3 regions of the Mucilaginibacter sp. P2_A4 genome follow, and region 2 is predicted to be linked to each of the others. Evidence: riboswitches for the same ligand, from Rfam matches in the RefSeq annotation. Region 2 holds a riboswitch; each other region holds the start of a gene.
The links. A riboswitch is a leader RNA that binds a small molecule or an ion and turns the genes downstream of it on or off. The one in region 2 is predicted to bind S-adenosylmethionine.

Region 1 (10,515 bases), on a different contig from region 2:
GGAGCATACTGGTATGTAATTATCATTTTTATATTATGCAGCCTTTGCTGGATATGGTTATATAGCCGCGTAAAAATTAAACCCAATCCGGGGAGAAAACCGGCATCCTATTTTTATTCATCAGTAGCTGCATTCTTAATTGTGCTGGCTTTAGTTATTGGTGGCATACGGGGCGATTTTAGTCACAGCACCAGGCCTATAAACATGATTGATGCCTACAAACACGTAATCATCCCCAACCAGGGCGATATTGTATTAAACACACCTTTTGCCATTTTCAGAACGCTTAGCGCCAACAATTTTAAACTTGAACACTGGACAGACCAAAACTATATTAACGCGAATATTAAGCCTGTAAAACAATACAACAACACCCCCGCTGTAAAGCCTAATGTTGTAGTTATTATATTGGAAAGCATGGCAAGGGAGTATTGGGGAAGTATGAACAGGGGCGCCAATATACCCGATTTTAAATCCTACACTCCTTTTTTAGATTCATTATCTGATAACAGCTTAATATTTACCAATGCTTACGCCAACGGGCGGCAATCTATTCACGCCATGTCGTCCATTTTGGCTGGTATTCCATCGTTTCAAACCGCCTTTACTTCATCGCCTTATGCAAAGCAACAAATCCAGTCCCTGGTATCTGTTTGCGATACGTTAGGTTATCAAACTTCGTTTTTTCATGGGGCGGCAAATGGTTCGATGGGTTTCCAGGGCTTCGGCAATATTTTAGGATTTAAAAACTATTACGGCAGAACGGAATATAACAACGACAGGGATTTTGATGGCATTTGGGGTATTTGGGATGAGCCATTTTTTCAATTCATGGGTAAAACGCTTAACACCCAGAAACAGCCATTTATGGCTACGCTGTTTACCCTATCATCGCATGATCCCGATCAGATTCCGGAAAAATACAAAGCGAGGTTTAAAGGTGGTCCGCTTACTATTGATAAATGTGTACAATATACAGATAACTCCCTGCGGCTGTTTTTTAACTATGCAAAAACGCAGCCCTGGTTTAATAACACCATTTTTGTTATAACTGCCGATCATACCAGTCAAACTTATTATCCTGAATATAGTAAGGCTATTAACCGGTTTGCTGTTCCCATATTGTTTTACAGTGCTAATAAGGCTTATGCTTTAAAAGGTGTGAGGACAGACCTGGCTTCGCAAATGGATATATATCCTTCCATAGTTGATATGATAGGTTATAATAAGCCTTTCAGATCATGGGGCAGAAGCCTGATCACCAATTCCCCGGCCGAAACACCAAGGGTAATCAATTCGCCGGGTAATATATACCAGTTTATGCAGGGTAATTATATTTACTTGTTTGATGGAAAAGTATTTACGGGGATTTTTGCGGCTGCCGATAAAGGGCTCGAAAAGAATTTAATGGGCGGGAAAATTGATTCTGAAATGGATAAGGCAATGCTTGATTGTAAGGCCCTGATCCAGGATTATACAGATCGTATTGTAAATGGAAAGTTGAAGCGGTAAACTACTTCTTCGCCCTGTTTTGCGGGGAGCAATCTAAACGTTATTGATATTATGCTGGTGCTTTCGTTAAAAGTAACAGTAACAACGGATTAACAAAATCGCGGTTTTGGTGTTGTAGCTTATTATAAAGCTGCCTGTAGGTTGCTTAAAACTAAAATAAGAGCAATTATTATGGCGGTTTCGTTTTTAAAGCACAGGTGGCAAAAAATTGTATTGATCAGTTTGGCGGCGGTGGGTTTATTGGTGCTTGTTGTAGCATTATTCCTCAATAGTTTTTTAACCAGCAAGCTTACTGCAAAATTAAAGGATGCGGTTTTAAAAGGCTCCGATAGTTTATACCATGTAGATTTTAGTAAAGCCGAGCTGCATGTTTTTGCGGGGAAGGCCACTTTGTATGATATTACCTTCGGTCCGGATACTGCTGTTTACCGTAAGATGCAGGAAAGTGGCGATGCCCCCAATCATCTTTATGAACTGCACGTAAAGCGACTGGAAATTTCGGGAGCGCACCCGCTGCAAACCTGGTTTAAAAAGAAAATGGATATTGGCCGGATTACGCTGAATAGCCCGGAAATATATATCAGTAAAAACACAGATAAGCCGCACAAAAAGGAGCAGAAGGATAAACGAACCCTCTACCAGAAAATTTCCAACAGTTTTAAAATGATCCATGTAGGTCAGATTAACCTGGATGCTATCACCTTTACTTACAGAGATAAGAGTGTCCCCAAGCCTTCGGTTTCTGTACTGAAGGAGATGAACCTGCAAGCTACCGACCTGCTGATAGATTCGACAACGCAAACAGATACCTCCAGAACATTATATTGCAGGGACATCGTTACAGAGCTGAAGCATTATACCCAAACTTCTGCCGGGGGCCTGTATAAATATAAAGTGGGATCGATAAAACTATCCACCCGCGAAGCCCGGTTGGATATTGCAGGGATAGACATACAGCCACTAAGCGTAAAGGCATTTTTTGCCAAAAGCAAAAGCGACCGCTTTACCCTGCACCTTGATAAGGTTACCTTTCATCATTTTGATTACCGCAGCTATCGTAGAGCGCAGGACCTCCTGGTATCAAAAATTACTGTTGATAAAGGAAATTTCGAAGTTTTTGCTAACCCCAATGGCCGGCTTCAAACTACCGACAGGCTGGTAACCTTCCCAAACTGGGCTATCCGCCAGGTAAAAGCGGGGCTCAATGTGGATACGCTCGATATAAAAAAGATCGACGTTACCTACAGCGAGTATAACAAAAGCTCCGGGAAAGCCGGGGCGGTAAAGTTTGATAATACTACGGGTAGGTTTCTCAACCTCACTAATAAAAAAGCTATCCTCAGTCAGCATCCTGTTTGTACGGTTAACCTCAGTACTTATTTTATGGGCAAAGGCAAGCTCGATCTGGCCTTTGGTTTTAATTTAAGCGATGCCCTTTATAGCTACAGCTATAAAGGGCACCTGGGCTCTATGGATATGTTGGCGGCTAATCCGGCGGTTATGCCCCTGGGCCTGGTAAAAATAACATCGGGAAGGGTAAATAGTCTCAACTTTAATATTCACGGCAATAAAAAAAACGCTGCCGGTAAGGTCACATTCCTCTACAACAACCTAAAGGTGGATTTACTGAAACGCGATGAGGAAAAAGGTTACGCGAAAAAGTCGTTGATGTCTCTGCTGGCCAATGCCGTAATACTTAAACAGGATAACCCCGAAGAGGGAAAGCCCATACCACGGTCGGCCAACGTGGTTTTTATCCGCCCGGCAAATTTTCCTTTCTTTAAAACAATATGGCTTACGTTGCTCGATGGACTCAAGTCATGCGTAGGGGTAGGCAAATCGCAGGAAAAAGAAGCCGGTAAGCCAGTTACTGAAAAGGATAAAAAGGAGCGGGAAAAGGCTTTAAAAAAAGCAAGGGAGAAGAAAGAAAAAGAGGAAAAAAAATTCAGGGAACAGCTTGAAAAAAAGAAGAATTAGAAAATTATACCCAGCGGATATAGCAGTTGGATCTGCATCCGGGAGATACAAAATATGTATCTATACACCTACACGTATTGAAACTTGATCCTGTCATTAGGGAACTCATTGCTGTGCTGTATTTTCAATTGCTTTAGTTTATCATCAAAGTATTTATAAATCTTTTTTGAGTTTTTTTCGGCTTTCTGTTGGTTCTCAAACTCTTTTTCCAGGTATCTGGAAAGTGCAAACAGCGTTCTTGGAAATTCATAAATGGTTATGGTGCCATCTTCTTCCTTTTTTGCCCGTACCCAGTAAGGGTCATTTTTTGTTGATTCACGAATATACACTACATCACTTTGTGCTTCTACCATATTGCAGTATTTAACCAAAGCGTTAAGGGTACCCGGTATGCCTACCTTAACGTTAACCTTGCCGGGAGAGTAAGCTACAAGATTAGCATCCGGGAAAGAAAAACTGATATCGGCCTTGCCTTTTAAAAGTTTAGCCAGCCTGCCGGTAAAATTCATAAAATAACCCATCGCCAGTATTTCGGCCAGCGACCTTCTGTAATTACGCTTGTTTTCGGCATGGAAAATTATTGCCAGTATTACAGATACTACAAATCCAGACCCAAAAGCCATCCATTTATTGGGGAACGTAATAATGCCATCAAGGAAGCCGCCATAGGTACCAATGGTTGGTATAATGGAAAATATAAAATCCTTAAACGGGAAAAATCTGAAAGTAAAGGTCATGACTATCAGGTTATTAGTTAATAGTAATAATAGTGATTAATTAAGTGGTATGCAAAAAATGTTGGAATTTGTTTGAATTGCCACAGGCAATTTGTTGAGAAACACCTCATTCACAGCAGCGATGCGGAGAGTAAGGATAATAGCGTACTGGATGCCTGGTTATTAACCTTTTAAAAAAGAAAAGCCCTTCTTTTTTAGAGAAGGGCTTTGGAGCGAAAGACGAGATTCGAACTCGCGACCCCGACCTTGGCAAGGTCGTGCTCTACCAACTGAGCTACTTTCGCATTGGTGTTTCCTGTTTCGAGTTGCGTTGCGGTTAACCGTGTGCCTATCTCGTTTTCGGGAGCGCAAATATAAAAAGAATTGAATACTCTGCAAGTTAAAAATACACTAACCATCTGCTTAATTTAAATTATAGGTCGGCAAGCGAATAATAAGGCTCTTATTTAAGCATTGCCTTGGCTCAATTTGCGGCATGCCGGATGAAATTATTGGGAAGATATTTAAATGACAAATAAATTATATAAAGTCTATGTGTTTAGTAGAATATATTATATATTTGCTGACGAAATAAGTTCTTTAATTTTAATTATCAAGAAAGACTGAGGGAAAGGCCCTATGATGTCTTAGCAACCTGTAAGCCCATTGTTATAAAGGTGCTAATTCCTGTCCGCTATAAAAGGTGGAGAAGATAATATTCGCAAAATTATTGCACAGCCCATGGCTGATCATTATCTCCCTTTCTCTCTGAAATCCTGTTTAATTAAAATACTTAAAAATTTATGCCTGCTAAAAGCAGCATTAAAATTTACAACTATGAATATTAAACATTTACTCATTACCTGTTCGTTTCTGATAAGCGCCATGTTTGCCGGCGCGCAAACTGCAAAACCAGCTGATCCTGCATCTATTGATCGTGGCTATATTGTAAAAGTTGGCGACCAGGCACCTGCAGATTTTGAACTGCAACTTGCCGATGGTACCAAAACCTCCTTAAAAGAGCTGCGCGGCAAAGTTGTTATTCTGCAATTTACAGCCAGCTGGTGCAGTGTATGCCGCGAAGAAATGCCCCACCTTGAAAAGGACGTATGGCAGGCTTATAAAGACAAAGGCCTGATTCTGATAGGCGTAGATCGCGATGAGCCTCTTGAAAAAGTAACAAAATTTCACCAGGAAATGAATATCAGCTACCCGCTGGCGCTTGATCCCGGAGCCGATATTTTTGGCCGGTTCGCCAACAAAAAAAGCGGCGTAACGCGTAATGTTATTATTGATAAGGATGGTAAAATAGTTTACCTCACCCGTTTATATGATACCCAGGAATTTGCATCGATGCTAAAAGCTGTAGATGCGCTGGTTAATAATAAAACTGCATCTGTTAATTAAAAATACCGGGCAATTACGGAGTAAGCTGCTTGCAATTATTTATTCCGGTTGCTTTTTCTATAAGTCAATATCTTAATGTTATGAAAACAACAGCTACCTTTTTTCACGCCAACTATTCTTCTGATGCTACGCTGTTTACCTGCAATTCTTTCCATGGCTGTATGCAAAGCATGCGTTGTTGATGCTAACCCAACCGCAATGGTTATTTAATGAGTGTGCTTGCTGCAGCTTGTTATCTTTTAAATAACCACAAAGCAAAAATTAATTCTTTACAGGTACTATAAAGCATATCAGCGGGTATTTCATGCCAAAAAAGCTGTTAGCTAATGCTTTCATTCTGCTGTATTGATATTCAAAAACTATTCACAATCTATTTATCATGCTTAAAAATTACAAACTGTTACTGGCAATTCTGTTGCCATTTTTTCTCATCCAAACAGTTGCGGCGCAATCTGTTAAAATAAGCGGGGTGGTAACCGCTAAATCCGATGGCCTGCCATTGCCTGGTGTTAATATCTCTGTAAAAGGAACTTCCAATGGTGCTCAAACCAGTGCAGATGGCAAATTCTCCCTCAGCGCCAATGTTAACGATATATTAAAAATTACTTATATAGGTTTCGCAGCGCAGGAGATCACCGTTAAGCAAGCTGAAAACAATTTACAGATCATATTACAGGAGGCTGCCAATTCCCTTAACGAAGTGGTAATCACGGCCCTCAATATATCTAAGGACAAAAAGTCATTGGGCTATGCTGTTCAGGGGTTAAAGTCGAAAGATATCTCCGAGGCTAAAGAAACCAACCTGGTGAATGCGCTGGCCGGTAAAATTGCCGGGGTGCAGGTAACCAACAGCCAGGGTGATATGGGTTCGTCCCGTATCATCATCCGTGGCGAAACCTCTATCGCGGGTAACAACCAACCGCTGTTTGTGGTGGATGGTGTTATAGTTGATAACTCCCAGTTTTTGGGTACAAACGGATCAAGGGATTTTGCCAATGCCATCGCCGATCTTAACTCCGAGGATATTGAATCTGTAAGTGTACTTAAAGGCCCCAATGCGGCGGCTCTTTATGGTTACCGTGCGGCGGCCGGCGTTATCCTCATTAAAACTAAAACAGGTAAAGGCGCAAAGGGCTTGGGTATCAATATTAATTCAAATACCAGCTTCTCAAACGTACAGCTTTTGCCAAATTATCAAAATCAGTATGGCCAGGGTTCAAACGGTAAATTTAGCTATGTTGATGGTAAAGGCGCCGGTGTTAATGATGGAGTTGACGAAAGCTGGGGCCCCGCGTTGGATGGCTCATTAATTCCGCAATTTAATTCAAACGGAGTTGCCGTGCCTTTTATAGCGCACCCGGATAACGTTAAAAATTTCTTTAAAACAGGAGTAACCCTTAACAATGGTGTAGCATTATCAGGCGGTAGCGATAAAGCGGATTATCGCTTATCCTACAACAACCTGCACCAAACAGGTATTATCCCGAATACATCACAGGGAAGAAATTCATTTTTACTGAATTCTACCTTCAGACTTAGTCCTAAATTAACGGTAACCACCATTGCCAATTATATTAAAGACGATGCCGACAACCTGCCGGGTGCAGGTGGCAAGCGCGCTACCAGTACCATGCTGCAATTTACCTGGTTTGGCCGCCAGGTTGATATAAGCCAGTTAAAAAACTACAAGGACGCCAATGGCAATACCTTTAACTGGAACAACAGTTACTACAGTAACCCGTACTGGCTGGCTTATGAAAATACGGTTGGGCAACATAAAAACCGTATTATAGGTAGTGTGGAATTGAACTACAAGATCATCGAAGGATTATCTGCCAATTTCCGTACCGGTACCGATTATTATAACGACAGGCGCAAGATCAAGGTAGCTTATGGCACAAACGGTACACCATTTGGCTCGTATGAGGAGGATGCCTATAGCGTGAACGAAAACAATACCGAGGGCCGTTTACAATACACCAAAAAACTCAATAATGATTTCTCTTTAGATGTTTTGGGCGGTGGTAACATCAGCACTATAGTAAACGAGCAAAACGATCAGGTGGCGCCAAAGCTGGCAGTTGCAGGTTTATATACGCTAAGCAACTCCCGCGATCCGTTGGTATCTTCCAATTTGTATGGCAAGCTTAAAACCTATAGCTATTTTGCATCAGCTCAAATAGGGTTCAGGAACTACGCTTTTATTAATCTTACCGGCCGTAATGACTGGTCGTCAACCCTGCCTGCTGCTAACCTATCTTATTTTTATCCATCAGTGAATGGTAGTTTGATATTATCAGAGGCGCTGGATATTAAAAGCGATGTGTTAACCTATGCAAAATTAAGAGGTGGATGGTCAAAAGTGGGTAAGGCTACAACACCATATCAACTCATCAATACGTATGATTTTACCGCTCCTTTAGGTACAAACCCGCAACAAAATGCAAATAGCGTTGATTTAAATCCGAACCTTAAACCGGAAACAACCACATCTGCCGAAGCTGGTTTTGAGCTTAGTTTTTTCCAGGACAGGGTTCATTTTGATGTGAGCGTGTATAACACCAATAGTGTAAACCAAATATTAAAAGTCGACGTGAGCCCATCTACAGGGTATAGCCAAAAGCTTATCAATGGGGGTAAAATCAATAATAAAGGTTTAGAAGTTCAATTGGGCATAACCCCTATAAAATCGAAAGAATTTACCTGGGATATCAATACCAATTATTCCCTTAACCGCAGCAAAGTGGTTTCGCTTGATGCGGAAGGTCGTTTGCAGAGCTATATATTGGGTACAGACCGTACCGTACAGGTGTTGGCCGCAATTGGACAACCTTACGGCACCTTGTTCGGCAATGCTTATCTGCGCAATGCATCGGGACAAATCATTGTTGGTGCAGATGGTACGCCAACCATCAATCCTACCAAACAATACCTGGGCAAGTTTACCCCAAAATGGCTGGGTAGCATCAATAACAGTTTCACCTACAAAGGAATAAACTTAAGCTTTTTGGTTGACGCCCGCATTGGAGGCTCTATTTATTCAAATACAAACCGCACCGGTACCTATACAGGAGTTCTGGCCTCAACATTGCCGGGCCGCGGAGCAGCAAACGGCGGCTTAAGCTATTATTATCCGGGTAATAATACCAAGCTTGCAGCTGTACAGGTGAGCGGTACTGCGCCGGCGGGAGCAACGGTTTATCAGGACGGTGTTATTTTCAAAGGTGTAAAGGCCGATGGTACGCCAAACACAACAATACTGCCTGCACAATCATACTACAAAGGTTTTACCAATGTTGATGAGGCTTTTGTTTATGATGCTTCATACATTAAACTGCGCGAGGTTAAGCTGGGCTATACATTCCCGTCAAGGTGGGTAAAAAGCGTAGGCCTGCAGGCTGCAACGCTATCAATTGTGGGGCGTAATCTTTGGATCATCCATAAAAATGTGCCAAATGTAGATCCCGAAACAGCCTTCAATAATGGCAACGGACAAGGGTTGGAAGATCTTACCCTGCCTACCGTTCGTAACATTGGTTTTAACATCAACCTTAAATTCTAAAAATCATGAAACTTAAATATACATCGTTGCTATTATCAGGTGCTTTTTTGCTATCTGTAACATCGTGCAAAAAAACCTTGGTTGATATTAACCAGAATCCAAATGCCGCTCAGGTTGCACAACCAGACTACCTGCTTACCGCAGCTACCAAAACCACGGCCGATACCTATTGGGGAACAGCCAATAATATGGATGCCAGCCTGCTTTTTGTGCAATACTGGTCTAAAATTCAATATACCGACCCGGACAGGTATATATATACCAACAGTGCCTTCCAGGAACTTTGGACGGTAGGTTATTCAAAAAGTATTGTAAACCTTAACCAGATCATCAAGTTGGGAGATGCACAGGCTAATACTAATTATAAGGGGGTAGCACTGGTGCTGCGCTCATGGGTGTTTAGTTTGTTAACAGATGCTTATGGCAATGTTCCTTACAAGCAGTCTGCCAATATCGACCAATACTTAACCCCGGCCTATGACACGCAAAAGGATGTGTATTATGCCTTACTGGATGATTTGAAAGCAGCCCAGACCGCGCTTGACCCGGCAGGCAAAGCTATTTTAGGCGATGTGATCTATGGTAATGATATTGCCAGATGGAAAAAGTTTGCCAATTCATTGCGCCTGCGTATTGCGCTGCGCATTGCAGATCGTGATGCTGCGAAGGCCAAACAGGTATTGGATGATATTAAGGCTGAGGGCGGGGCATATATCAGTTCGAACTCAGATATAGCCCAGTTTATCTATTACAACTCGCCTAATCAAAATCCGATAAGCAACCTGTTTGATACCAGGGACGATTACCGCATTAGTAAAACTATTGTTGATAAGCTATTTGCGCTGAACGATCCGCGCCTGCCTGTCTACGCCAGTAAAACCAAAGATGCTACACCGCAAACCTATGTTGGCTTACCAAATGGTTTGTTGGTTGGCGATGCCAGCAGCATTGGCTTTACCAAAACATCAAAACCAGGCACTTATTTTTTAGCGCCAAACGCGCCGGCTGTGATCATCAGCTATGCCGAGGTTTTGTTTGACCGGGCCGAAGCTGCCGCACGTGGTTTCACTACCGAAAATGCTGCTGATTTATATAAGCAAGCTATACTGGCATCATTAGCTCAATATAGCATTACCGGTGGAATAGCAAGCAGCTATGCAGATCAACCTGCTGTGCAATATGATGCAAGCAACTACAAAAAATCAATTGGCGAGCAAAAATGGATCGCCTTGTTTGGGCAGGGTCTGGAAGCCTTTGCCGAATGGCGCAGGCTTGATTATCCGCAGCTGCAACCCGCAGTTGCCGGTACCCTGAATGGTAAAATACCGGTAAGGTTTATTT
Region 2 (10,515 bases):
TAGCCTGTAGTTTGGCTGTGAATTTATAGCCTATGGATAGATCTGTCACCCAGATTGGTTTCAGGTTCTGGTAAAAGTAAACAGGGTTAAGCGGATCGGCAGCGCTCAGCAGCGATGCGGTAGTTACCTTACCAAAGTAAACGGTGCGCAGTAAGAAGGTGAATTTATCCAAACTATAAATGCCCTGAAGATTGATCTTTTGTGCTGGGATATTAGTGGTAACCCTTGCCCTTTCTCCCGGGCTTAGTATAACATTCTTATACGCTTCTAATCCCTTTGGAGTATTTACTTTCGTCACCTCGTTTTTGGAAAAATTGCCGCCGAAAAGGAAGTTGATATTGCCTTTATCTAACAATACCTTGTAGCTGCCAGTAAATTCAATACCCCTGGTACGGGTGCTGAATTCATTATAAAAGAAATTTGCCTGCGCCGCGCCTGTCTGTTGGAAAAGAGTTTTAACATCTGCCGGGAGATTGGCATCAGTGGAGGTAAAGTTGCCGGTATTACCTACCCTGTTATCAATCTTGATCAGGTAGGCATCCACGGTTAGTTCTACATTACTGCCGGGTGCCGAGGTAAGGCCCAGCGCGTATCCTTTTGATTTTTCGGGCGTTAATTTAGGGATACCCAATGCCCTTGCCGCCGCGCTTTGATTAGATGCTGTTAAAATATCAACTCCCCTGCCCTGCTGAAACGTAGTAGAAACTGAGGTGTAATAAGATTGTGCCAGGTCTGGTGCCCGGAAGCCTGTATTGGCCGATCCACGGATATTCAACCACCTGGCAAAACTGTAACGGGTGGCAGCTTTCCAGGTAAACACATTGCCGAAATCGGAAAAATATTCTGCACGGCCAGCACCTGATATCAGCCATGCTTTGGTTACATTCAGTTCCACATCAGCGTAGCCGGCGGTTACAGAACGGCTGACGTTCACCGCATTCTCGGGCCGGAAGCCCAGGTGGATCTGTGAACCGGCGGCGAGGCCGTTCAGCGAAGTTACGCCAGCATTTGATAAGTAAGGAATGCCACCAACGGTAGTATCAACATCCACAATAGTGCGCTGGTCTGCCTTGGAATAAGAGCCTTCCTCGCCTGCTATGATCTGGAAGCTTTCTATCCGATGCTGCGCGCCAAAGGCTACGTTTAACCCTTTTAAAACCTTTTCAAAGTAGCGGCTAAAGTCGAGCCCTGTGGTGTTTTGGCCTGCGTTATATCTGCCCGCATCAAAGCTGGTCGGGCTTTTCAATCCAAGGCTGGCGTTTAATGAATTATCCACCCGGTTGGTGAAACTATTTTTTCCAAATACGTTAGATAGATCTACATTCCAATCGCCAACCTTGCCTTTTATACCCACAGCTATCGAACCGTCAACAATGTTATTTTCCATGGCCGGTAAAAAACCATCCGGGTAAATAAAGTTATTGTTCCGCGATGTCCATCCGGGTAAACGGTAAACGGCGGTAAACTGAGAGTTACGACTGCTGATACCACCGAATGCGTATATATCTGTGGTTTTATTTAATGGAAAGCCAGCGTTGAAAAACAACAATGCGTCCTGGCCTGCATTGGACCCGCCGCCACGCTGATCAAAAAAATGACGGTCAATACCGCGGCTTTTTAAAATGGCATCATCAATTTCCTTAGTATAAATAGCATCATAAGCGCGCGTATTTGCACCGCCGCCATAAATGGGCCCGTTATATAATCCGGCATTGGCTCTTCCTGCTGGCAACGCGATGGCCTGCGTTGCGTATTCAGCAGTGGCATTAATATAACCTCCTGTACTGCCTAAGCCAACACCATAATTTACGCTGGTACGCGTTGTTGCGCCGTCACCACGCCTGCGGGTGCTTCCTGAGGTATTAACCGCCAGGTCATCCGTTTTTTTCTTAAGTACGATATTGATCACGCCGGCAATCGCATCAGATCCATATTGAGCAGCTGCGCCGTCGCGCAGGATCTCGATCCTATCAATAGAACCTGATGGTATAGAATTTAAATCGTACCCGGTTGATCCATTGCCCAGGCCGCCATAATTAACGTTTGCGCTTTTATGCCTGCGCTTGCCATTTACTAAAACCAATACCTGGTCGGGCCCCAGACCGCGAAGCTGGGCTAAACTAAGTGCCGACCCGGCATCACCGGCATTACTTCCGTTAACGGAGTGGAACGACGGCGAAATATATTGCAGCAGCTGCGTTACGCTCACCTGCGGGGCAGATTCCAGCAAAGGCTTGATATCGATAATATCGACAGCCGAAGCCGAATTAAGGTTGGTGCGGTTGGCATTACGCGAGCCGATGATCTGCACCTCGTTAAGATCATTACCTGCAGGCTTAAGCACTATTTTAAACTCTTTTAGTCCGTCAATCTCTACTTCCTGGCTTTCATATCCTAAAAATGAAAACACCAGGTACTTGCCATTGCGTACTACGATACTAAAAGTACCGTCGGCTTTGGTAACCGCGCCTTCATTTAATCCTTTGATGCGTATAGATACACCCGGTAAAGGGGCTTTATCATCGGCAGCGGTGACTATTCCGCTAACCGTTCGTTTTTGTGCGAATATATTTTGCCCGTAAGCCAGGCTGAAAAATATAAGCAGGAGTACAATTTTCTTCATTTTACAATAGTTTTAGACAAAGCAGTGGCTACAGCAGGTATTTTTTCTGCCCTGCATACACAATCGATGTCCGTGATTAATTAATTATTTAAAGGGGGAATTATTTCAGTTTGAGGCGAGTTTCTGATTAAAACGATCGTCGGTAAGTGCTTTCAAAAATTCAACTATATCGTTTATTTCTCCGTCATTCAAATTCAAAGGCTTATCTAACGACAGGTCGCGGTTGATGCCATCCTTAACAACAAGAGATGGATTGTTATAATATTCAACCACACTTTTTAACGTTTTAAACTTTCCGTTGTGCATATAAGGAGCGGTAACTGCAACATTGCGCAGGCTCGGTATCTTAAATTCGCCATCTTCCGTTTTGTTGTTAGTGATCTTTGAACGGCCCGGATCATTCAGATCTTTACCATTGTATAGCCCTATGCTTTTGAACCTATCGGCCGTAAAATCTTCGCCCGAGTGGCAGTTGTTACAATTGGCCTTACCAATAAACAAGAGTCGACCACGGGCTGCAGATGCAGTTAAGGCGTTATCATCGCCATTAATATAACGATCATATGGGCTGTTTGAGGTTTCAAGCGTCCGCTCAAAGGAGGCGATGGCCTTCAACAGATTATCTTTGGTGGGTGTTGATTTAAATATCTTTTGAAATGCATCAGCGTAGTATTTGTTTTCATTTAATTTCTTTACGGCATCTTCAATTGGAAGCCCCATTTCTGTAGCCGATGTGATAGGCCCTAGAGCCTGTTCTTCCAGCGAAGAAGCGCGTCCATCCCAAAAAAGGTGTGGCCGGCCCGAAAGATTAGTTAATCCGGGTGAGTTTCTTGAAGTAAGGTTACCTTTTATGCCAATGCTAAACGTAGCGGTATCGGCAAATGCAAACTCCGGTTTATGGCATGAGGAGCAGCTGATGGTATTATCACCAGATAGTATCGGGTCAAAAAATAATTTTTCGCCCAATTGCTCTTTGGTTTGCACATCATCTTTAGTGCCCACAAAACTCATAAAGCTTATCAATGTACTGATAGCTATAATAACCAGAAGTATATTTCCTTTTTTCATATCCTTATGCATTCATATTGCTGCCGATAAGTCTGTCCGGATCTTTGCCGGGGTACCCAATGCACCCCGGCTGCTGATCCGTTTCTAAACTTTACGCGAGTTTTTAAATGCTATTTTTAGTCAAAACAATGGCCATCCACCTAAAATGGTGACTATAATTTTATCAGATCTTTAAAATTTGTTAGCTCAGTAAAAGCTTATTGCGCGCTGGCGTTAAGGTTTACGTTTAAATCAAAATTATCGTAGATCACCTTATCACCCAGGTTTTCAAAAAAGTTTTTTGAGCGGAATTTGATATCGTACTTGGTACGATCGATAGTGATCTTTGCAGTAGCAGCCAGCTTCTTGCCGCTAACTGTTACCGTTGCCGGGAAGCTCACATCATTGGTGATCCCTTTTATAGTAAGCTTACCTTTTACTTCGTATTGGTTTCCTGTAGTTTTTGTGGCTGATGAGATCACAAAATTGGCCTTAGGGAATTTTTCTGTATTGAAAAAAGTTTCACTTTTTAAAGTACTAACCAATTTATCGTTTGATGCCTGGTCGGTAAGGTCAGCATCGGTGATGGTATTAAGGTCGATATCGAAGCTGCCACCTTTAAGCGCATTATTTTCAATGGCAAAGTTGCCGTTGCTTACTTTTACTTCGCCGTTATGATCGCCTGTAGCTTTTTTTGCGGCCCAGGTAAGTTTGCTGCTTTCATTATCGACTTTAAAGGTTGATATCTTTAATTTTCTATTTGATGTAACGGTTTTGATGGTGGCAGCCCTGCCTTTAGTTAATTTAACACTTTTAATAGTTGATGGTGTAAACGCGGTTAGCGATACGAATGCTGTAAATAATACAGCGCCTGATAATTTAGTCATGGTGGTTTGTTTACTTGTTTTAGTGAACCCGGTAAAGCTGTTACCCCTTACCGGGATTTAATTTAGTTTATTTTCCTTTGAGTTCTTTTTGATCGGTACCTGTAACATTACCTGCGCTGGCAGGTGCCGGTTCGGCAATCAATTCATCCAACAATTTGTTGAATTTCTTTTCGTAATCCTGGTAATATTTACCGGTAACAGTGCCTGTGTAGCCTGTGTATATTTCACGCACATCGCCCTTCCTGTCAATAATGATGGTGGTAGGGAATGCCACAAATTTGTTTAGTGCAGGCAGTTTTTGCGATACTAGCTTTTTATCAGCTAAGCCGCCGAAAACGATATCATACTGGATATTGTATTTATCTCTCAGCTTGCCTAAAGTATATTTGGCATAGTCCAGGCTATCTTTCTGCTCAAAACCAATAGCAATGGCTTCTACCCCACGGCTGTGGTTTTTATTAAACCATGGCGAAAGGAATACCGTTTGATCTGTACAGTTGGGGCACCAGGTACCTACAATTTCAATAATGGTTACTTTGCCTTTATACTTATCATCGCTAAGCGATACTGGTTTTCCATTTAGGTCGGGAAAAGTAAAGTCCAGCTTTTTGTAACCTTCTTTAAGGTAGGTTAGTTTATACGGATCTGGCAATTCTGCTTTATCGTCCTTCACAGCATCAAACTTTGTGTTATCATAAATACCGGAACCAATTTCGCCGCTTAATGTACCGTCAGCATTGATCTTGCCCTTGTATATCTTTGGACTCGGACCTGTAAAGCCGGATAATTCGAACTCATTCCCCTGAACGGTACCCTCCAATTCGCGGCTATCGCCGGTTACCTGCATAATTACGCCGGTAAGTTTATTGCCTGTTTGTTTCAAAACAGCTATTTTGTTAGGCACCTGGTCTTTTGAATAAACTTTCAGTTCCCATTTTCCGGTTAGGTTCGCCGTCGGGGCAATATCCTTTCCGGGTTCAACAAAACGGTAAGTTTTTCCATATTCAGCAGTGAAAGGCAGAGAATTACCACGGAAGCCCGGTACCAGGCTGCGGTATTCACCGCTTAACGTTCCGTCATCTTCCACTTTAGCAACCAGGGCGGCGTCATAGGTATTCATTTTGATAAACACAGAGTCCCTGCCAATCTGCTTTACATGAAAGTTGTCCCGGCGGCTGCCATTAATCAGCGTAAATACCGCGTGCTCCGCGTCTTTACCCTTTAATTCAAAGTTGAAAGGAACCTTGGTTTCGGCAACGGTAAATACACCGCGCCATACACCTTGCTTAATAAATTTCACAGGCGGATTTTTATCCGCGGCTAATGCTGCTGCACCGCTAAACAATAAACCTACAGACAGGCATTTGAATGAGGTAATTAAATTGATAGTTTTCATTTGATAAATTATAGGATCAGTTAATGTTAGTTTCCTGGATGGGTTGATGGATCTGCAATAGCCGCTGTTTCCGGGGCCGGTTCAGCGATAAGTTCGTCCAACAGTTTATTAAATTTCTTTTCGTAATCTTCGTGGTATTTACCCGTTACCGTACCTGTATAGCCGGTGTAGATCTCCCTTACATCACCTTTTCTATCAATGATGATGGTGGTTGGGAAAGCGATAAATTTATTCAATGCAGGTAGCTTCTGCGATACCAGCTTTTTATCGGCCAGGCCGCCAAAAGCGATATCATAATTGATCTCGTATTTTTCTTTCAGCTTACCTAATGTGTATTTGGCATATTCCAGGCTGTCTTTCTGCTCAAAACCCAATGCAATGGCTTCTACACCACGTTGATGGTTTTTATTGAACCATGGAGATAGGAACACGGTTTGATCGGTACAGTTAGGGCACCAGGTACCAATAATCTCTACGATCACTACTTTACCTTTGTATTTGTTATCGCTGAGAGACACCTGTTTACCATCTATCCCCGGGAAAGAAAAATCAAGTTTTTTATAGCCTTCTTTCAAAAATGTAAGCTTATAAGGATCAGGCAATTCCACCTCTGTTTTTTTAGCAGCATCGAACTTCAGATTTTTATAGATGCCGAAGCCTTCTTCACCGCTGATAGAGCCGTCGGCGTTGATCTTGCCTTTTATGATGAACGGACTTGGGCCGGTAAAACCACTCAGTGCAAATTCATCGCCCTGAACAGTACCTTCCAGTTCGCGGGTATCACCAACTACAGTCATCACTACGCCGGTAAGCTTGTTTCCTTTTTGTTTCAATAAGGCTATAGATGCAGGAACAGCCTCTTTACTGTAGGTTTTGATTTCCCATTTACCGGTCAAATCCGCTTTAGGGGCTACATCTTTGCCGGGTTCTACAAAGCGGTAGGTTTTACCATATTCTGCAGTAAATGGTAAAGAATTGCCCCTGAAACCCGGTACCAGGCTACGGTATTCGCCGCTTAGCGAACCATCGTCTTCAATTTTGGCTACCAGCGCAGCATCATAGGTGTTCATTTTAATATAAACTGAATCGGTACCTACAGATTTTACGTGGAAATTATCCCTCCGTGAACCATTAATAAGCGTAAACACAGCGTGCTCGGCATCCTTGCCTTTCAGCTCGAAATTAAAAGGTACTTTTGATTCGCTTACGGTGAATTCACCGCGCCATTTACCTTCTTTTATAAACTTAGGCTTTGGGGTTTCATGGGCCGATAATATCGTAACCCCACTAAGCAGTAAAGCGGCCGATAGCAGCCTTGTTTTGGTTAAGTAGTTTGTAGTGTTCATTTGTATAAGTTTTAATTATTGTTGATTGATGCGATGCCTGAAAATTTGGACATAAGTATTCCATTGGGCTTAACAAGCCTTTGAAAAAACGCTATAAATTTTTAAGGTGCCTGGTTTTTAAAACCAGAAAACATACTGAACCATACAACAACATCGTTTGATGGCTGCGGGTTGTGGCTGTGGGTAATGACTGTTAAATGTGTTCATGACTTTTAGTTAATTTATATTCCGGCGCATAATTGCTACCGAAAAAAGTTTAGCACTTATTTCAGGTTTCTGAAAAGTTGCTATAAGATCATCGAGACTTCCTCTCCCTTATTCTTTATAAATCAACTAATTAATGGTGGGGTTAATTAGAATGGTGTAAAGGTAGCAATAAATATGATAAATACAATAAAATCTATAGACTTAATAGAATATTTTTTAATTCTTTATGTTTTTAGTAATTATTTATCTTGTAAAATGATATACATCCTGGACTGCACAGCACACGCCTGATTTACCACCATAGCAAAGCAACGCACTTAGTACAGCCAGGATGTATATCTTGATTAAGATTTAAAAACCGGAAACGTAACTACGTTTTTAACAATGGCAATAACAACAGAAAAGGGTGCCACCATTCTGTTTGCGGGCTTTAGTGAATAAATTTGATCTTGGTTTCATGGTATTAGTTTGTAATTCTGCAGATCAATTGGTGGCTATTGCACTGCTTACTAATTAAGTATTTTGATTATATACGATACTATTTTACGGGTATATTAAACTCCACATCATCTGGCGGTAAACATTGCTTGTCGTTACATGCCATAAAATTTACCGTGCCGCTAACCGATGCCTGGCCCGATTTAAGTTTTACTTTTTGCTGAAATATAACTGCCTGTTCAAAATACTGCACGTTCATGCTAAACGATTTTTCATACTTGCTTACTGGCTTGGGCTCGGTTGTATTACCCACTAAAATGTAGTTGTCGTTTTTTTCAAACTTTAGTGAAGTCTTTATAGGTCCGCCATCGGCAAGATGCTGCGAATAAATGTGCCAGCCTTTATCAATGGTAGCTTTTATAAATACTACGGCTTGTTCATTATCAATCTTTTTGGCTGCATATGACCATTTTACCGGTGTAAGGATCTGTGAAAAAGCAGTGGTGCTGATAACAATTGTTAAAGCGGTAAGTATTACTTTATTCATTTGGTAAATTCTATTTGTAATAATGTGATGTATAGTGGGTAGTTTGCAATTGAGGCCGGTTCTTTAAAGGAACATTAAATCAACAACACATTGTTACATCATTACGAAGCGATCTGTAAATATTGGCAGGTAATTGGGAAAAAGTATTCATGTATTTAGTTGTTTATTTATGTTCTTTACACTTATCTAAAAGAGAGCCGGAGAGAATACCTGTAGAATTCTATACCAACTTATCTTCCTCCCAACGGGAGCAGGAATTAGCACCTTTTACTAAATCTGAGATTCATGGTACAGGTTGCCAAGACGTCATGGGGCCTTTCCCTCTGTCTTTTCTGGATAAGTATAAAAGAACGTGATGTTGCAAATATATATTAAAAACTATAATTCCTATAGACTTTATATAATTTATTTCATTTTGTTATTTTTCAAATAAATTGCAGGTGTTGAAGCATTCATTTTTAGGCAATAATACCGGATTACCAAATCCATTAACAATTAAATAGCCCCATTTAATTACCATGAAGTTAACGCTGTGTCCCCTATCTCTTCAACCTTAAAATAGCTGAACTATAGTATCAGCACTCCTTTAAAAATTATTTTTTGTAATAAAATTCAATAGTATATAAAATCTATAGAATTTATATACTATAATTGTATGTCATGTAATTCTGTTTTTACGGCACATTAAAATCATTATTTAAAGCACACTCCTATTATCTAAAAAATGGCAGAGCAAAAAGCAAAACAAACGGCCCTTGGTGATGTAGCCGCCAGGCAGTTAGCGGTAGCAACCCGTACCGTTCCACAATTATCAACTATTACGCCACGGTGGTTAACCCATTTACTCAATTGGATCCCGGTTGAATCGGGCGTTTATCGGTTAAATAAGGTGGTACATGCAAACAATGTAGAAGTGGATTGCTCTTCGCGCGATGAACGTGAACTGCCATCAACCTTTGTGGATTATGAGGAAAATCCCAGGGAATACAACCTGAGTGCTGTAAATACGGTACTGGATGTACACACCCGTGTATCTGACCTGTATAGTAAGCCTTATAACCAGATCAGCGAGCAATTGCGCCTTACTATTGAGATAGTTAAAGAAAGGCAGGAAAGCGAACTTATCAATAACCCCGAATACGGGCTACTGAGCAGTATTTCGCCATCACAAAAAATTAAAACCAGGCTGGGCCCTCCCACCCCCGATGATCTGGACGAACTGATAACCAAAGTGTGGAAAGAGCCCGGCTTTTTCCTTTTGCACCCATTAGCTATTGCCGCCTTTGGCCGTGAATGTACCCGCCGGGGTGTACCACCGCCAACGGTTTCACTATTCGGATCGCAATTTATTACCTGGAGAGGAATCCCGCTTATTCCTTCAGATAAACTGCCTATCGTAAATAATAAATCAAAGATCATCCTGTTAAGGACAGGCGAAAGCCGCCAGGGCGTTGTAGGCTTGTTTCAACCTGGTCTTCCGGGCGAGCAGTCACCAGGTTTATCTGTCCGTTTTATGGGTATCAATAACAAAGCGATTGCCTCATACCTGGTTTCGCTTTATTGCTCTTTAGCCGTTTTGGTTGATGATGCTATTGCCGTTTTAGAAGATGTTGATTTAAGCAATTACCATGAGTACAAATATTAATCCGGATAACTTACTTAACCTGCAGGAACTGGAGCAACTGGCTAATCAGTTTTTTAAATCAGGACTTGGTGGCTTAGTAAACCAATTACCTGTGCAACAAGCTCCTGAGCCTTTTTTATTACCCGGCAATATAGGTGATGAAGGCTTGTTTAGTCCGCCCCAACAGGTAAATACGCCTATACACTCCATTCCTTCAAGTACAATTGGAGGTGGTGGTATTGCGCCATCTGCCATTAACCAGAATAATGCTGTTAACCTAAAGGATCCGCAAACCAGTTTTGCAGATCCTAATTTAAGTAATCATCCTAATTCGTCGGCACCTGTTTCTGGTAGTACCCCCACCGCTTTTGGCGATCAATTGCCGGTGCGACCTGGTTTT
Region 3 (10,515 bases), on a different contig from region 2:
AGAGCAGCGCAATACTTCTTGCGGCTTTCAAACCTTTTTGACCTCCATCCGGGGTATTATCATGAAAAGTAGGATCGGCACTCAAAGCCAAACGCTGTGATTCATTAAATGCTACTCCCCATGGAGAATGGCGCGCATTGGTAGCTATCAGTATCAGGTTTTTAATCCTGGCTGGTTCAATAATCCCCCATTCAATTGCTTGCTGGCCGCCCAATGAGCCCCCGATAAGGATATGAATATTTCCTATTCCAAGATGATTTGCAAGTAACTGATGTGCTTTTACAATATCCCTGATGGTAAATTGCGGAAAAGCCTGTAAATATGGCTCCCCGCTTGCCGGATTAATGCTCAAAGGATTGGTTGTGCCATATGGCGAACCCAGGATATTGGCACATACAATAAAATGCTCTTCGGGGTTAAATTTATTGCCTGTACCCACAAAGCCTTTCCACCAGTCAAAAACATCGGCATTGGCAGTTAGCGCATGGCAAATCCATATCACGTTGTCCTTCTCCTTATTTAATCTGCCATAAGTGTGAAAGCCAATCTCCAATTCATGTAATTGCTCGCCGGATTCAAGACCGAATGGTTGTGTGTACTTAAATATTTCTGTGTTCATTCTTCTGTTTTGTTATCACAGGTGCAGCTAATTTTAATTTAGCTGCATCCCGTAACAACTTTACTATATCACTTAAAAAAAAACTATACTATACTAATTGGGCCGATGCCCTTTTTATTTTGGCAAATGCCTGTTCAAAATCTGCTTTAATATCATCAATATGCTCAATACCAACAGCTACACGTAATGAATTAGGTGTTACACCTGCTGATAATTGTTCTTCATCAGACAGCTGCTGATGTGTAGTTGCTGACGGCTGAATAATCAATGTTTTAGCATCACCAACGTTAGCTAAATGACTAACCAGCAAAAGATTGTCAATTAATTTACCGGCATCTTCCTTATCGCCATCTATCTCAAATGATAGCACCGCTCCAAATCCATTTTTAAGGTATTTTTTCGCCAATTGATGATAAGGAGATGATTCCAATCCGGGATAGTTAACTGATGCTACCTGCGGGTGCTGATCAAGCCATTTGGCAAGCTCCAACGTGTTATCTACATGGCGTTGTACACGCAATGAAAGGGTTTCTAGCCCTTGGATATTAAGCCATGAGTTAAATGGAGATTGTGATGGACCAAAGTCACGTAAACCTTCCACACGGGCACGTATAATAAACTGGATGTTGCCAAAAGGACCGCCAATGCCAAATACATCGGCAAAAACCAAACCATGGTAACCTTCAGATGGCTCTGTAAACTGCGGAAATTTGCCATTAGCCCAGTTATAAGTTCCTCCATCAATTATTACTCCGCCAATGCTGGTACCATGACCGCCTATCCATTTTGTTGTTGATTCAACCACTATACTGGCGCCATGCTCCAACGGGCGAAATAAATAGCCGCCGGCTCCAAAAGTATTGTCGACTATTAAAGGCAGGTCATGCTTTTTTGCAAGAGCACCTATCTTATCAAAATCAGCAATGGTAAAGCCAGGGTTACCAATAGTTTCCAGGAAGATAGCTTTGGTTTTATTATCGATAAGTGCTTCAATGCTTTCGGCGGTATCATCCTTGGCAAAACGTGCCTCGATGCCTATTCGCTTAAAGGAAACTTTAAACTGGTTATATGTACCACCATATAAAAATGGTGAGGAAACAAAGTTATCGCCGACTTGTAATATGTTATTTAATGCAATGAATTGTGCTGCCTGGCCCGATGCTGTAGCCAAAGCCGCAACACCACCTTCTAAAGCTGCTATGCGTTTTTCAAATACATCAGTAGTAGGGTTCATAATGCGGGTATATATATTCCCAAACTCTTTTAATGCAAACAGGTTGGCACCATGCTCGGCATTTTTAAATACATAAGATGTGGTTTGGTAAAGTGGTACCGCGCGTGAACCCGTTGTTGGATCAACTTCCTGACCTGCGTGTAATTGTAAGGTTTCGAATTTTAAATTGCTGGTAGACATAGGATTTTTTTTTAGATTATAATTAATTCTTTGATGTTTAAATGGACTTTGGAAAGCTGAATAGGAAATGAATATCAGTTTAACAACACGTGCGTTTTTCGGGATTTGAAAAAGAGGAACGTGCTAAAGCATCAACAGCAGCAACAAATACACATATAGCTAATATTTGAGCTAATACGTTGTATATTACCGTTTTGGGTATTAAAAATGTTGCCTGTAGTAATTTTAACTAAATTTTTCATGGTTATAAATTTATATTCCCCGGTGTTATTTGCCGGGACAGGAATTGGCACCTTCTTCAAAATTGAAGGGTTGCCAGCGGGTCATTGAGCCTGATCTCTCGCCGCTTCTTTATAAATCAATACCCGAACTATGCGGAGGATTGATCGATTATGGTATTGCTACCAAATAATGTTCCAAATATAAGCGGATATTTATTTAAATACCAAATTAAATTTTATTTAGATAAAAGACGGGTGGACAAAGGAGCAAAAGTATCAGGAAGAAATAAAAAGCGTTGGTATCTGCGATCTCTTCTCTCGGTAAGTAGGAGAGAAAGGTTAAATCAGGTTAGCTAACAAAATTTGCATAGGGCACAAATCAATCAAGGTTACCTGCACCGTTAGGTGCTACCTGTTTGTAGAAAAACCACGCCCTTAACATTTGCCTCGTTGAGGCTACCTACCTGCTAACAAAGCCAATACCTTGCTAATTTGCAGGTAACGCCTACGGCGCAATTTTGTTTTTTCTTGATTATTGCTACAAACAGGTAGCGCCTAACGGCGCATGCAATTGTGTAAACATAGGTTTAGCGGGAGGGCCCGCGTAAGTTCTACATTAGTTAATACACCGGAATAGTTGTTTGTGAGGACACAAACAACGGAGTAAACACCAATTAGATTAAAGACTGTTGGATAAATAAGCAAAGATGCTTTGTTGATTTAATCCTTGCTCCTTGATCTTTTCATCCTTTATCCATTTAAAGCCTGCTCCAAATCTTCTATCAAATCATCAATATGCTCCAATCCAACCGATACCCGCAGTAAATTGCGCGGTGTTTTTGTATCCGGCCCCTCAACAGTAGCACGATGCTCTATCAGGCTTTCCACGCCGCCAAGGCTGGTTGCTTTGGTGAATATTTTTAGCTTATTGATAATGTTATGGGTATCATTTTCGTCGCCCTTAACTAAAAAGGATAACATTCCTCCAAAGGCCAACATCTGGTCTTTAGCAATTTCATGCTGCGGGTGTGATGCCAGGCCGGGATATAAAACTCTTTCTACTTTTGGGTGATATTCTAAAAACTCAGCTAATAATTGAGCGTTATACACGTGTGCTTTAACCCGATATGGCAGCGTTTTAATACTGCGCACCAGCCAAAAGCAGTCGGTTGGGGAGGGGATAGCACCGCCCATTTCCTGTACTTGGCGAATTTTCGCCCACCAGTCGCTTTTTTCAGCGGTAATTAGTGCCCCGCCCATCAGATCGCTATGGCCGCCAAAATATTTTGTGGCCGAGTGCATCACTATATTAGCCCCTAATGCCAACGGCTGCTGACATATTGGGGTGGCAAAGGTATTATCAACAACAACTTTAAGTCCTTTTGCCTTGGCAATACCCACCACCTTTTTTATATCAGTGATTTTAAGCAATGGATTTGATGGTGTTTCTATCCATATCACACCGGTTTCGGGCTTAATGTGCTGCTGGAGCACTTCGCTATCATTAACATCAATAAAATCGAAAGTCAAAATGCCTGCGAACAGGTTTTTAAGCTGGTTACGCAAACCGTGATACATATCGTCGGGGCAAATAATATGTGTGCCCGGTTTAAGCGATTGAAATACCGCCATACCAGCCGCATTGCCCGATGAAAACGAAGCGGCATCAACACCACCCTCCAACTGAGCTATAACATTTTCCAATAATGAACGGTTAGGGTTTGATGACCGACTATAAATATGCCCACCAGGAAAATCGCCATCTACACCACGCTCAAAAGTGGTAGACATTACAATCGGCTGTATCACAGCTCTTGATGATCCATCAATATGGTTACCTGCATGTATGGCTATAGTTTCAGTTTTCATTATCGTATTATATGTTATGAACTCAAAGTAAATAAGATTATTTGTGATTTGCTGTAGCACTTAGCCTCTTTTTTGCGAATAGGTATAAAAACCGCAACCATGAAAAAATCCCTTATCATTACCTTGCTTATTACCATATGTTTATCGGCCTGCAAAAAAGATGCACTTACAAACGATTATGATAAAAGTTATTCGGCCTGGTTAAGTTTTAAACGAGCTAACAACAACTCCTATTCATATACGACTATAAACGGCTCGGTGGTGTCAGGTGTTAGTGGAGAAACCAAAATCACAGTGAATAAAGGTGTTGTTATAGCAAGAGATTATACATCCTATAAATATAGCCCCAACGCGACCGGTACAGGGAGTGTAAAAACTACCTTAAGTGAATGGCACGAAGATAAAACCAATTTAAATACGCACGGAAATGTAGCAGGACAGGTACTTACCTTAGATGATATTTACAAAAAAGCTAAAAATGAATGGCTTACCGCTGATAAAAAAACTAATGATATTTTCTTTGAGACTACTATCAATGGCATGATATCAACATGCGGCTACAGGCCCAAAGGCTGCCAGGATGATTGTACCATTGGCATACATATTTGGTATATAAATGCACTGTAAACTCAATGTCATTACTTGCTATCATTAAGCGATGTACCTGTTGTATGAAGTATTGTTTTGTGCTTTTTATTACATTTGTGCAAAGTTTTTTGAATGGAAGCTGAGAGTAATTTACAATTATTATTACAAAATCCGGATCTGCCTGCTGATTTAAAGCACATTGCCGAAAAAGTTTTACGGAGCGAACGGATCACCTTTGATGAAGGTGTTACGCTATATGAGCAGGGCGACCTGGGCTACCTGGGCGTTTTGGCCAACTACATCCGCGAGAAACGCCATGGCGATAAAACCTATTTCAATCGTAATTTTCACATCGAGCCTACCAATCTTTGTGTTTATGATTGTAAATTTTGTTCATACTCGCGCCTGCTGAAACAAAAATCAGAAGGGTGGGAGTACACCATGGATGAGATGTTTAATATGGTAACCAAATACGATGGTGAGCCGGTAACCGAAGTGCATATTGTAGGGGGTGTACTACCTCAATATGATGTACCTTTTTACCAGGAGCTTTTTAGCAGGATCAGGAAACACCGGCCCGAACTGCACATTAAAGCGCTGACACCTGTTGAATACCATTACATATTTAAGAAAGCTAAAATAGACTATGCAACCGGCATGCGCCTGATGCATGAAGCTGGTTTAGGTTCAATACCCGGCGGCGGCGCTGAAATTTTCCATCCCGAAGTTCGCGAACTGATCTCGAAGGATAAATGTACCGGCGACCAGTGGCTGGCTATTCATGAAGAATGGCATAAACTGGGTGGGCGCTCAAATGCTACCATGCTTTATGGCCATATTGAAAAATTCCACCATCGGGTTGACCATATGGAGCAGCTACGGCAGTTACAGGATAAAACAGGTGGTTTCCAGACATTTATCCCTTTAAAATTCCGCAACCAGGATAACCAGATGTCACATGTGCCCGAATCAAGTGTGGTTGAGGATCTTCGCAACTACGCTATAGCTCGTATATACCTGGATAATTTTGATCATATCAAAGCTTATTGGGCAATGATCAGTCGCACTACAGCGCAACTTTCTCTTAATTTTGGTGTGGATGATATTGATGGAACGCTTGATGATACCACAAAAATTTATTCTATGGCAGGTGCAGAAGAGCAACACCCGGGCATGAGCACCAAACAACTGGTTGAATTGATTAAAAATGTGGGCAGGTACCCTATAGAGCGCGACACGCTTTACAATGTGGTTACCGATTACAATGATTTTGAATTCCCGGAAACTGAGAAAAAACCACAATATTACAAACTACCAGTAATTAATTAGCCCAAGGCAGAAGGCCCGGGGCGCAACTTCAATAATAAACATGCAGATAAAGCTTTAAACTTCGGCTTCAAGCAATCTGCTAAAAAAGAATGATACAAAAAACCTTATATATAGTACGCCACGGCCAAACAGAGCTTAACAGACAGGGCATTGTACAAGGACGCGGCATGAACACCGATTTGAATGACGAGGGCCGCAAACAAGCCAGTCAGTTTTACGAGGCTTATAAAGATGTTGCTTTTGATAAGATCTATGTATCAGCATTAAAGCGTACCCAGCAAAGCGTGCAATCTTTTATTGATCTTGACATCCCTTACCAAAAATTAAGTGGTTTAGATGAGCTGGCCTGGGGCATACATGAAGGGCAGCCAAGTACTACCGAAAACAAAGCGGCCTTTTTACAGATCATGCGCGATTGGCTCGATGGCCGCTTAGATAGTAAATTTGAAGGTGGCGAAAGCCCCAATGAGGTTGCCATCCGCCAACGTGAAGCGTTACAGGTGATCATGAGTCACCCGGAAGAAAAAACAGTGTTAATTTGTATGCACGGCCGTGCCATGCGTTTATTATTATGCATTTTAACCGGCAAGCCTTTAACAGAAATGGAAACATTTCCGCACCAGAATCTTGTTTTATACAAGGTTGTGACCGATGGCGAGAAATTCGAAATCGTGGATTTCAATAATGCCGAACATTTAAAACAATCCTGAAAGAAAGTACTTTACTTGTGAAAAAGATCAGAATATCAGCAGTAAGCTATACCAACACCAAGCCCTTTATATACGGTTTACAACAAACCGGGTTCATAGATAAGATAGAACTAAGTTTGGACATGCCGTCAGACTGTGCTCAAAAACTCATAGATGATGTGGTAGACATCGGGTTAATCCCGGTAGCAGCTACCTTAAATCTACCACAGTGGGAAATAATATCTGATTATTGCATTGGTGCAGTAGGGCCAGTCAACTCTGTATTCATCTTTAGCAATTGCGCGGTGCAGGATATCAAATACCTGCAGCTTGATCCGCAATCCCGGTCGTCCAATAACCTGGCCCTTGTGCTACTTAAAAACTTTTGGAAAGTAAGTCCCGAATTAATTAAGGATGCTGCCGATTATGGCACATCAGCCGAAGCAAATACCGCATTCGTTCAAATAGGCGACCGTACTTTTGGCAAAAAAGAAAAGTATAAATACGCGTATGACCTTGCCGGGGAGTGGCAAAATTTTACCGGCCTGCCATTTATGTTTGCGGGCTGGATAGCCAACAAACCCATTCCGCAGGAATTTATGGATGAGTTTAATGCCGCACTCAAATACGGCCTCGACCACCGCCACGAGCTATTCAAAGAAATTCCGATGCGCGATGATTTTGACATTATAGATTACCTGATGGACAAGATTGATTACGATTTGACAGCAGACAAAAAGAAAGCACTGTTTATGTTTCTTGATTTTATTAAACATTTAGAGGATGAACCTGAGCCGCTCAGGATTGTACAGGATTAAAACAATACCGCACAGGATTGCATAAGATTGAGCAGAAAAAGCATTAATTATGTCAATTCCTTTAATGAAGGCAAAACATTATTCTTCCAATTACATTGGTTATATTGAACAATTAAAACTGTTGTTAAATGAACCAAACTCCATCATTAAAAAATCAGGCCGCCCTGGTAACAGGTTCCGATAGCGGAATAGGTAAAGGTGTTGCTTTGGCTCTGGCTGCTGCCGGAGCTAAATTAGTTATAAACTATGCCCATAACCATGATGCCGCCGAAGAGGTAGTAAGTCAAATAAAAGCTACAGGCGGCGAAGCGTTTGCTATCCAGGCAGATGTGAGCCATGAGGAAGAAGTAAAGACTATGTTTGCGCAAATGTTTGCGCACTACGGCACTATTGATATTTTAGTCAATAATGCCGGCGTACAAAAAGATTCCAAATTTGTAGATATGACTTTGGACGACTGGAATAAAGTGATTGGTATTAATTTAACCGGTCAGTTTTTATGCTCACGTGAAGCTGCTAAAGAGTTCATACGCAGGGGAGTAATTGAAGATAGGAGTAGTGCTGCCGGCAAGATAATTTGCATGAGCAGTGTACATGAAATAATTCCCTGGGCCGGTCACGTTAATTATGCAACAAGCAAGGGTGGCATCAGCATGTTCATGAAAAGTATAGCTCAGGAACTGGCTCCGCATAAGATCAGGGTTGTGGGTATTGGCCCCGGTGCTATAAAAACCCCGATCAATAAATCTGCCTGGGATACCCCTGAAGCTTTAGATAAACTACTCACACTTATCCCATATAACAGGATAGGCCAACCCAATGATATTGGGCAACTTGCGGCCTGGCTGGCATCCGATCAAGCCGATTACATAACCGGCACCACAATATTTATGGATGGTGGCATGACCTTATACCCAGGCTTTGCCGATAATGGTTAATTTGAGGTTAATTTTATATAAACAAGCTGTTTTCAGCCTTGCTAAACCGATTTTTGTAAATGTTTTTTGTTTAGCATATTGTAAAATATACACTAAGTAGATTGCAAAAATCTAAATTTTATACGTCAAATTGACTGTTATTATCAAATATTCATAAAAGTTAAATTTTATTTGCCAAATCACTAATTGTAGCATACTTTTGTTGTGGATTTAAAATTTAAACATACATGAAAAAGATATTTTTAACAACCGCAATTGCCGCTTTATTAAGTGTTAATGTATTTGCTGCCGATGGTGGTAAAAGAGTAGATGGAGGCACAAACGTTTCTTACGTAGCCTTACATGGTTTCACAGTTGATTTTGCTGATGCAAAAGATGTAAACTGGACAGTAACTAAAAATTGCCAGAAAGCTACTTTCACTGTTGATGGCGTTAGAAAAACCGCTTTTTATAACCTTAACGGTGAGTACCTTGGTGTTACTCAACGTGTTGATCCTAAAGCGATCCCTGCAAAAACAATGAAACAAATCAACAAAGATTATGCTGGTTACCAAATTGGCGAAGTTATTGTTTACCAGGCTAATACTGATATAAACTCAAACATTGATCAAACTTCATACTTCGTTGATCTTAAAAATGATGCTCATGAAGTGCTTGTAAGGATAACCCAACAAGCTAACCTTGAATTTTTTCAACAAGTGAAATAATTTCTAAGGAATTGTAAAATTATTAAAGCCGCTCAGTAAATCTGGGCGGCTTTTTTGTGTTACAAATGTTGCAATTCTCATCTTTTGGCAAACAACTTGGCTGTTTACACCTTTATAAAATATATAAGTTGTAAATATTAATAAGTATTATGCCAAAGACTATCATTGTATCTAACCGATTACCTGTAAAGATCTCCAAAACTGATGATGAATATATACTATCATCAAGCGAAGGTGGGCTTGCAACCGGTTTAGGATCAATATACAAACAAGACGATAATGTGTGGATTGGATGGCCGGGAGTGGAGATTATCGATCAACATGATAAAGATGAGGTAACCAATCAGTTAAAAGAATTAAGTCTTATTCCCGTGTTTCTTGATCAGGAAGAGATTAACCAATACTATGAAGGCTTTTCAAATGAGGTTTTATGGCCTGTTTTCCATTACTATGCCTCAACCTATGCAAATTACAAACAATCCAACTGGGATTATTACCAGGCAGTTAATAAAAAATTCAGAGATGTAGTACTTAGTGTTGCCGAGCCCGGCGACGTGATTTGGGTACATGATTACCAGTTATTACTATTGCCCGCCCTGGTAAGACATGAACTGCCTGATGTTTCTATAGGTTTTTTCCTTCATATCCCATTTCCTTCGCATGAAATGTTCAGGCTCATACCATGGCGTTCAGAGTTACTTGAAGGAATGCTTGGGGCCGACCTGATAGGTTTTCATACATTTGATGATGTACGGCATTTTATAGGAGCAACAACCCGCATTTTACCAGTATTATCGTCATCAAACATCATTACAACAGGTGAGCGATCAATTGTTGTTGAATCGTTCCCGATGGGGATAGATGAAAAAAAATATGCTTCATTGCCTTTACAAAAAGATGTTCAACATCAAATAGAACTGATTAAAGACAATTTTAAAGATACCAAACTTATTCTTTCCGTTGATCGGCTTGATTACAGCAAAGGGATATTGCAGCGCCTGCAGGCTTTTGAGCTTTTGTTGCAACTATGTCCCGAATGCATAGGAAAAATAGCGCTTTATATGATTGTTGTGCCATCGCGGGATACTGTTCCTCAGTATGCTCATTTACGTGATGAAATAGACAAAAAGGTGGGTAATATCAACTCCATTTATAGAACAATGGATTGGAGCCCTATACATTATTACTATCGCTCTTTCCCTATAGAGATGCTTTCGGCCCTATATTACACCGCCGACGTATGTTTAGTAACACCCATGAGGGATGGCATGAACCTGGTAAGTAAGGAGTATGTAGCCAGCCGCATAAAAGATGATGGTGTAC

Region 1: it holds a riboswitch for S-adenosylmethionine, as region 2 does, so the genes downstream of both, AC1DYB_RS16700 (TlpA family protein disulfide reductase) here and AC1DYB_RS26125 (protein-disulfide reductase DsbD domain-containing protein) in region 2, are expected to answer to the same signal.
Region 3: it holds a riboswitch for S-adenosylmethionine, as region 2 does, so the genes downstream of both, AC1DYB_RS20205 (O-acetylhomoserine aminocarboxypropyltransferase/cysteine synthase family protein) here and AC1DYB_RS26125 (protein-disulfide reductase DsbD domain-containing protein) in region 2, are expected to answer to the same signal.

The regions. Positions count from the first base shown of each region.
Region 1 covers NZ_JBFUCX010000008.1:280,199-290,713, reverse strand. Annotated here, with positions in the region: gene AC1DYB_RS16720 (LTA synthase family protein) at 1-1,512, shown strand, start outside; gene AC1DYB_RS16715 (hypothetical protein) at 1,684-3,489, shown strand; gene AC1DYB_RS16710 (STING domain-containing protein) at 3,558-4,226, opposite strand; tRNA gene AC1DYB_RS16705 (tRNA-Gly) at 4,435-4,510, opposite strand; SAM riboswitch class I at 4,813-4,924, shown strand; gene AC1DYB_RS16700 (TlpA family protein disulfide reductase) at 5,043-5,612, shown strand; gene AC1DYB_RS16695 (SusC/RagA family TonB-linked outer membrane protein) at 5,992-9,174, shown strand; gene AC1DYB_RS16690 (SusD/RagB family nutrient-binding outer membrane lipoprotein) at 9,180-10,515, shown strand, end outside.
Region 2 covers NZ_JBFUCX010000018.1:81,377-91,891, reverse strand. Annotated here, with positions in the region: gene AC1DYB_RS26150 (TonB-dependent receptor) at 1-2,623, opposite strand, end outside; gene AC1DYB_RS26145 (cytochrome-c peroxidase) at 2,729-3,691, opposite strand; gene AC1DYB_RS26140 (YceI family protein) at 3,889-4,557, opposite strand; gene AC1DYB_RS26135 (peroxiredoxin family protein) at 4,625-5,953, opposite strand; gene AC1DYB_RS26130 (peroxiredoxin family protein) at 5,980-7,299, opposite strand; SAM riboswitch class I at 7,518-7,630, opposite strand; gene AC1DYB_RS26125 (protein-disulfide reductase DsbD domain-containing protein) at 8,045-8,491, opposite strand; SAM riboswitch class I at 8,719-8,834, opposite strand; gene AC1DYB_RS26120 (family 2A encapsulin nanocompartment shell protein) at 9,216-10,136, shown strand; gene AC1DYB_RS26115 (family 2A encapsulin nanocompartment cargo protein cysteine desulfurase) at 10,120-10,515, shown strand, end outside.
Region 3 covers NZ_JBFUCX010000011.1:140,886-151,400, reverse strand. Annotated here, with positions in the region: gene AC1DYB_RS20210 (homoserine O-acetyltransferase family protein) at 1-619, opposite strand, end outside; gene AC1DYB_RS20205 (O-acetylhomoserine aminocarboxypropyltransferase/cysteine synthase family protein) at 708-2,033, opposite strand; SAM riboswitch class I at 2,283-2,393, opposite strand; gene AC1DYB_RS20200 (trans-sulfuration enzyme family protein) at 3,005-4,123, opposite strand; gene AC1DYB_RS20195 (hypothetical protein) at 4,223-4,750, shown strand; gene mqnE (aminofutalosine synthase MqnE) at 4,844-6,040, shown strand; gene AC1DYB_RS20185 (histidine phosphatase family protein) at 6,130-6,750, shown strand; gene AC1DYB_RS20180 (menaquinone biosynthetic enzyme MqnA/MqnD family protein) at 6,768-7,547, shown strand; gene AC1DYB_RS20175 (SDR family oxidoreductase) at 7,676-8,485, shown strand; gene AC1DYB_RS20170 (hypothetical protein) at 8,713-9,192, shown strand; gene AC1DYB_RS20165 (bifunctional alpha,alpha-trehalose-phosphate synthase (UDP-forming)/trehalose-phosphatase) at 9,342-10,515, shown strand, end outside.